Neorhizobium galegae: one gene and its partner. The protein of the gene in region 2 interacts with the protein of the main gene of each other region in a pairwise test. Links are inferred from orthologs where the notes say so. Each region holds a gene or a part of one and is shown on either strand. Other genes may lie near its edges.

Evidence for each region.
Region 1: the proteins of LZK81_RS21155 (region 2) and ccmE interact in binary tests that used the Escherichia coli proteins (3 or more experiments, as listed by UniProt). The link is inferred for Neorhizobium galegae from one-to-one orthologs.

The regions. Positions count from the first base shown.
Region 1 is NZ_CP090095.1:1,295,226-1,298,509, reverse strand. The notes cover bases 314-3,284. They hold ccmE (cytochrome c maturation protein CcmE), read right to left. Parts: upstream 2,057-3,284; coding sequence 1,571-2,056; downstream 314-1,570. Other genes in these bases: ccmI (c-type cytochrome biogenesis protein CcmI), read right to left, coding at 2,053-3,189; LZK81_RS06465 (heme lyase CcmF/NrfE family subunit), read right to left, coding at 314-1,574. Also shown: more of LZK81_RS06465, read right to left, coding at 1-313. UniProt on the Escherichia coli protein: Heme chaperone required for the biogenesis of c-type cytochromes. Transiently binds heme delivered by CcmC and transfers the heme to apo-cytochromes in a process facilitated by CcmF and CcmH.
Region 2 is NZ_CP090095.1:4,288,545-4,291,805, forward strand. Bases 49-2,996 are described here. They hold LZK81_RS21155 (heme ABC transporter permease), read left to right. Parts: upstream 49-1,117; coding sequence 1,118-1,876; downstream 1,877-2,996. Other genes in these bases: ccmA (heme ABC exporter ATP-binding protein CcmA), read left to right, coding at 49-119; ccmB (heme exporter protein CcmB), read left to right, coding at 369-1,028; ccmD (heme exporter protein CcmD), read left to right, coding at 1,881-2,051; LZK81_RS21165 (DsbE family thiol:disulfide interchange protein), read left to right, coding at 2,048-2,650; LZK81_RS21170 (sensor domain-containing diguanylate cyclase), read right to left, coding at 2,651-2,996. Outside these bases: more of ccmA, read left to right, coding at 1-48; more of LZK81_RS21170, read right to left, coding at 2,997-3,261. UniProt on the Escherichia coli protein: Required for the export of heme to the periplasm for the biogenesis of c-type cytochromes.

The DNA of each region.
Region 1 (3,284 bases), 3.0 Mb from region 2 along the record:
TTCATCTCGACCACCGTCTCGGTGCCGAAGGTCGTCGCGGCGAAAATGCCGAGCACCGTGACCCCGAGGCCGAAATGGGCGATCGCCGTGCCGAATACCGAACGCGGCAGGCCGGCCAGCCGCCTCAGGCCGACCGAAAGCCCGACTTTCGAAAAATTGCCGCGATACCAGAGGTCGGCGAATGCGCCGATCATGCCCCAGAAACCCAGCACCAGGCCGAAGATCGCCAGAACCGGTCCGCCGTTCTGGATGTAGAAGAAGGCAAGGCCCGCTGCCAGCGCCAGGCCCGCGAAGACATAGAGCCGCTGCAGGGCGCCCAGGAGATCGCCACGCTTCCAGGCGAGCACCGGCCCGAACGGCGCGGCGACCAGGAGCGGCAGCATCAGCAGGCCGAAGGTCATGTTGAAGAACGGCGCGCCGACCGAGATCTTTTCGCCGGTCAGCGTTTCGAGGACGAGCGGATAGAGCGTGCCGGTCAGCACCGTTGCCGTTGCCACCGTCAGGATCAGGTTGTTGAGCACCAGCGCGCCCTCGCGCGAGATCGGCGCGAAAATGCCGCCCGCCTTCAGCATCGGCGCCCGCCAGGCAAACAGCGCGAAGGCGCCGCCGATGAAGATGCCGAGAATGCAGAGGATGAAGATGCCGCGGGTCGGATCGGTCGCAAACGAATGCACCGAGGTCAGCACGCCGGAGCGCACCAGGAAGGTGCCGAGCAGCGACAGCGAAAAGGTCATGATCGCCAGCAGCACGGTCCAGATCTTCAGCGCCTCGCGCTTTTCCATGACCAGCGCCGAATGCAGCAGCGCCGTGCCCGCGAGCCAGGGCATGAAGGAGGCGTTCTCGACCGGATCCCAGAACCACCAGCCGCCCCAGCCGAGCTCGTAATAGGCCCAGTAGGAACCCATGGCGATGCCGGCCGTCAGGAAGGTCCAGGCGGCCAGCGTCCACGGCCGCACCCAGCGGGCCCAGGCGGCGTCGATGCGGCCTTCCATGAGCGCCGCGACGGCGAACGAGAAGCAGACCGAAAAGCCGACATAACCCAGGTAGAGAAGCGGCGGATGAACCGCCAGGCCGAGATCCTGCAGCACCGGATTGAGATCCTGTCCCTCGGCCGGCGCCGGGTTGAGGCGAAGGAACGGATTGGAAGTCAAAAGGATGAAGAACAGGAATGCGGTCGAGATCCAGGCCTGAACGGCCAGAACATTGGCCCTCAGCGTATCCGGCAGATTGCGGCCGAAGACAGCGACGAGCGCGCTGAAGAACACCAGGATCAGCAGCCAGAGCAGCATCGACCCTTCGTGATTGCCCCAGACGCCCGAGAACTTGTAGATCAGCGGCATCAGCGAATGGGAATTCTCCCAGACGTTCGCAACCGAGAAATCCGAGACCATATAGGCCCAGGTCAGCACGCCGAAGGAAAAGGCCACGAGCGCGAACAGCACCAGCGAGCCGGTCGGGGCCAGCGCCATCATCGCGACATCGCCGCGCCGGGCGCCGACGACCGGCAGCACCGAGACGATCAGCGCGGTTGCGAGCGCCAGAACAAGTGCATAATGACCGATCTCGATGATCATCTCGTTGCCGTCCCCTTGGCGCCATCGGGCTGGCTCTGGTTGCCTTGACCCTCGTTCCAGACGCCCTGCGCCTTCAGCCGGTCCGCGACTTCCTTGGGCATGTAGTTCTCGTCATGCTTGGCGAGCACGCTGTCGGCCACGAAACCGCGCGATGCCGCGTCGAACGCGCCTTCGGTCACCACGCCCTGGCCTTCGCGAAACAGGTCCGGCAGGATGCCCGTGTAGGTGACCGGCACGCTACCGGTTCCGTCGGTTACCGTAAAACTCACGGTCGAGCCCTGACCGCGCTTCACCGACCCTTCGGCGACCAGCCCGCCGAGCCTGATGCGGGTGCCGGGTTTGACATCGGACTTGGCAAGATCGGCCGGCATGAAGAAATAAGCCACCGACTGGCTGAAGGCGAACATGACGAGCAGCACCGCCACGAGAATGAAGCTCATGCCGCCCGCGATCACCGCCAGCCGTTTCTGTTTGCGCGTCATTGCGCCACTCCTTCGACGGTGATCCCCATCTCGTTGGCGAGCGCCACCAGCTCGCCTGATGACGGGAACTGCTTGAGGCCGCTCTTCAGGGCCTCCTCGGCACTGGATTTGTCGCCGAGCACGGAATAGGAGCGCACCAGCCTCACCCAACCTTCGAGATTGTTCGGGTCCTGTTTCAGCCGTTCCGCAAGGCTCTCGACCATGCCGCGGATCATCGCCTGCCGATCGCCCTGCGACATGTTTGCGGCCGCCGCGACATCCGCCTGGCTCGGATTGCCGGGCGCCTGCGCCGTGTCCTGTCCCGTCGCGATGGTGCCGCCGTTCTTGACGATATGCTGGTTGACGAGCTGCATCCACGGCGCATCGGCCGGCGAGCCCTTGGCAATCGTCTCGAACTGCGCCCTCGCCTCTGCCGCCCTGCCGGCCTGTTCGAAGCCGAGGCCGACATAGAAACGTGAACGCGGATTGTCCGGATCGAGCTTCACCGCCTGCTCGAAGGCGGAACGCGCATCCTCGGTGACGATCCCGTCATTCGATGCGACCAGCGTTTCGCCGAGCCCGGCCAGCCGGACGGGACTTGGCCCAAGAATGCGGATCGCATTTCGATAGGCCATCTCGGCATCGCCAAGCCGCATGGAGCGGAAATAGATCGGCGCAAGCAGATCCCAGCCGGCGCCGTCATTGGGATTTTCGGCAAGATGCCGCTCCGCCTTGGCGACCAGCAGGGCGACATTGTTGCCAGGATTGGCAAGCCGCGCTTCGAGCGGCTGGTCCGGCAGCCCGGGATTGCCGAGCGCCAGGTAAAGACAGAGCCCGACAAGGGGCGGAACCAGCGTGACCACAGTGGTGGCGAGCGCATATTTTCGCGCCTTAGGAGCGGCGATCTCCTTGCCCTCCCCGGCAGCGGCCGCGGCCAGCAGCCGGCGGCCGATCTCCGCACGGGCGTATTCGGCCTCTTGCGGCTCGATCAGGCCCTGGGCCTGGTCCCGGTCCAGTTCGGCCAGCTGGTCGCGATAGACGGCGACCTCTCCGGCACGGTCAGCGGATGCTGTTTTGGCGGCTCGGGCGAAAGGCAGGATGAGGATTGCCGCAACGGCCGCCGTCAGAGCTGCGAGGATGATCCATAAAACCATAGTGGCCCAATACTGCAACGGCCCGCGCTTTCCAACAGCGCAGCCGGCGTTGACGCGAATTTGAGGCCTTTGGCCGCAAGTTCAAACCTGCATAT
Region 2 (3,261 bases):
AGTTGCATCTGGCGACCGGCGGCATTGTGCTGGCGGCGACCCATCAGCCGCTGGGGCTGGAGAATGCAAGGGAATTGCAGATGACGGGGTTTGCAGGCGTGGCGGAGGGGAGATGGTGATCGTTCTGCCCTTGGCCACCCCCCTCTGCCCTGCCGGGCATCTCCCCCACAAGGGGGGAGATTGGATGGGGCCAATGCCCTGCCTCAAATCCAGGCATAAATCCGCCGTCACCAATCTGAAATCTGCTCTCTCCGCTCCCCGAACGATCAACGCTTGGCGGAGGTCCGGCGTCTTGCCGATCTCCCCCCTTGTGGGGGAGATGCCCGGCAGGGCAGAGGGGGTGCGCCCCGGACACGGAGCGTCCGATCATGACCTCCCTCCTCCTCCGCGACCTCAAACTCTCCGTCCGCGCCGGCGGAGGCGCCCTGATCGGCGTCCTCTTCTTCATGACCGTCGTCGCCGTCATCCCCTTCGGCGTCGGCCCCGACCTCAACCTCCTCTCCCGCATCGGTCCGGCGATCGTCTGGATCGGCGCGCTGCTGTCTGCCCTGCTCGGCCTCGACCGCCTGTTTCAGACCGAACGCGAAGACGGATCGCTCGACCTTCTTCTCATGCAGGAACATCCGCTCGTCCTGACCGTGCTCGTCAAATGCCTCGCCCACTGGCTCGGCAACGGCCTGCCGCTGGTGATCGCCTCGCCACTGCTCGGCCTGTTCATGAACATGGACGAGGTGGCGATCGGCGCCACCATGCTGACGCTGCTGGTCGGCACGCCGGCGCTGACCTTCATCGGTGCGGTCGGAGCGGCGGTCGCTGTCGCCCTGCCGCGTGGCGGGCTGCTCGTGTCGATCCTCGTCCTGCCGCTCGCCGTGCCTGTGCTGATCTTCGGGGTCAGCGCCTCCTATGCGGCGGTCGAGGATCCCGCCCCGTTTATGCCGCCTTTCTTGATATTGGTGGCGATCACGATGTTTTTTGCCGTGCTCGGGCCGCTCGGCGCGGCACTGGCGTTGCGCAATGCCGGCGATTGACTAGAATCGGATTGAACGGGATCGGATCGACGACCGGCGAATTGACCAGGATCAAGCTGATTTTTCCGCGCGCATATTAGAAAGTGCCCATGACCGACAGCCTTGCCATCAGCAAATTCACCGAGCTGGCCAACCCGACGCGATTCCTGGCGCTGGCGGCCCGCATCCTGCCGTGGATGGCGGCGGCGACTGCGATCCTCTTCGCGATCGGGCTCTATCTGAGCTTCACGACGGAAGGCGACTACCAGCAGGGCGCGACGGTGCGTATCATGTACGTGCATGTGCCAGCCGCCTGGCTGTCGATGATGTGCTACACGGTCATGGCCGTTTCGGCGATCGGCACGCTGGTCTGGCGCCACCCGCTGGCCGACGTGTCGCACAAGGCGGCAGCCCCGCTCGGCGCCGCCTTCACGCTGATCGCGCTCGCCACCGGCTCGCTCTGGGGAAGGCCGATGTGGGGCACATGGTGGGTGTGGGACGCGCGGCTGACCTCGGTCTTCGTCCTGTTCCTCATGTATCTGGGCCTGATCGCGCTCAACCGCGCCATGGACGATCCGTCGCGAGCAGCCCGCGTCTCCGCCGTGCTGATCCTCGTCGGCTTCGTCAACATCCCGATCATCAAGTTCTCTGTCGACTGGTGGAACACGCTGCACCAGCCGGCCAGCGTCATCCGCATGGGCGGCCCGACCATCGACCGGGAATTCCTCTGGCCGCTGCTGGTCATGGCGATCGCCTTCACCATGCTCTTCTTCACCCTGCATGTGATGGCAATGCGCAACGAGATCTGGCGCCGCCGCGTCGCCGCCCAGCGGCGGATGGCCGCGCGTTTGGCCGGACGGGAAGCGTGAGACCATGAGCCATACCTTCTACATCGCCATGTCCTATGCCGTTTCGGCCATCGTCATCCTCTGTCTGGTCGCCTGGACCTGGCTCGACGGCCGCGCCCGCAGACAGGAACTGGCCGAGCTCGAGGCCTCCGGCATCCGCCGCCGTTCCGCCCAACCGAAAGGTGACGCGGCATGAGCATCGAGACCGAAAATCAGCCCGCCGCGCGCAAAAGCCTGGCGCGTTATGCGCTGCCGCTGATCCCGCTGGCGATTTTTCTCGGCTTTGCGGCGGTCGCTGGCAAGATGCTCTACGACCAGGACGTCAACGGCCGCGATGTCTCGGCCATCCCCTCCGCCCTGATCGGCAAGAAGGCGCCATCGCTGGCGCTGCCGCCGCTGGAAGGCTCGAACACCGCGGCGCTGACGACTGCGGCTATCGGCGGCAAGCTGACGCTGGTCAACGTCTTCGCCTCCTGGTGCGTGCCCTGCCGCCAGGAGCACCCGATCTTGAAGGAACTGGCGAACGACAGCCGGCTCACCATCGTCGGCATCAACTACAAGGACCGCAACGACAACGCTCTGCGTTTCCTCGGCGAACTCGGCAACCCCTACAAGGCGATCGGCGTCGATCCGAACGGCAAGGCGGCGATCGACTGGGGCGTCTACGGCATTCCGGAAAGTTACCTGGTCGCGCCTGACGGTACGATCCTCTACAAGAAGGTCGGCCCCTTCGACGAGCGCAGCCTCACGCAGGACCTCATGCCGGCGATCGAAAAGGCGTCCGCGAAAGGCTGATCAGGCACGAAGGTTCGCGGCGGAGACGACCCGCAGCTGCGTCGGCGCATGTGCTGCCTGCTGGCCTTCCATCACAACCTGGTTGCGGCCGGCGGATTTCGCCGCATACAGACAGGCATCGGCCCGCCCGATCGCATCATGCATCGAGTGATCGCCGCGGGCGGTCGAGGACACGCCGAAACTTGCGGTGATCTGCTGGGTGACGCCATTCTCCCGCCAGTCGCGCGTGGCAAAGGCCAGCCGGATCGCATTGCAGAGCTTACCGGTCTCCGCAAGCGTGACGCCCGGCAGGAAGGCCACGAATTCCTCGCCGCCGAAACGTGCCACCAGGGCATCGGACGGCAGCCCGTCGCGAAGCGCAGCGGCCAGACCGACGATCACCATATCCCCGACCGCATGGCCGAAGCGATCGTTGACCAGTTTGAAATGGTCGATATCGCAGATGAGGACGGCGCCCGAGGGAAAACTCTCCCTGCGGAAATCCGGGATCGCCCGCTCGAAACCGCGGCGGTTCAGAAGATCGGTCAGCGGGTCATGCTCGGCCGCATGGCGATGCTGCCATACGACATCCAGCATGACGGTTCCCAGAACCGTCAGCGCCAGCAGGAAGC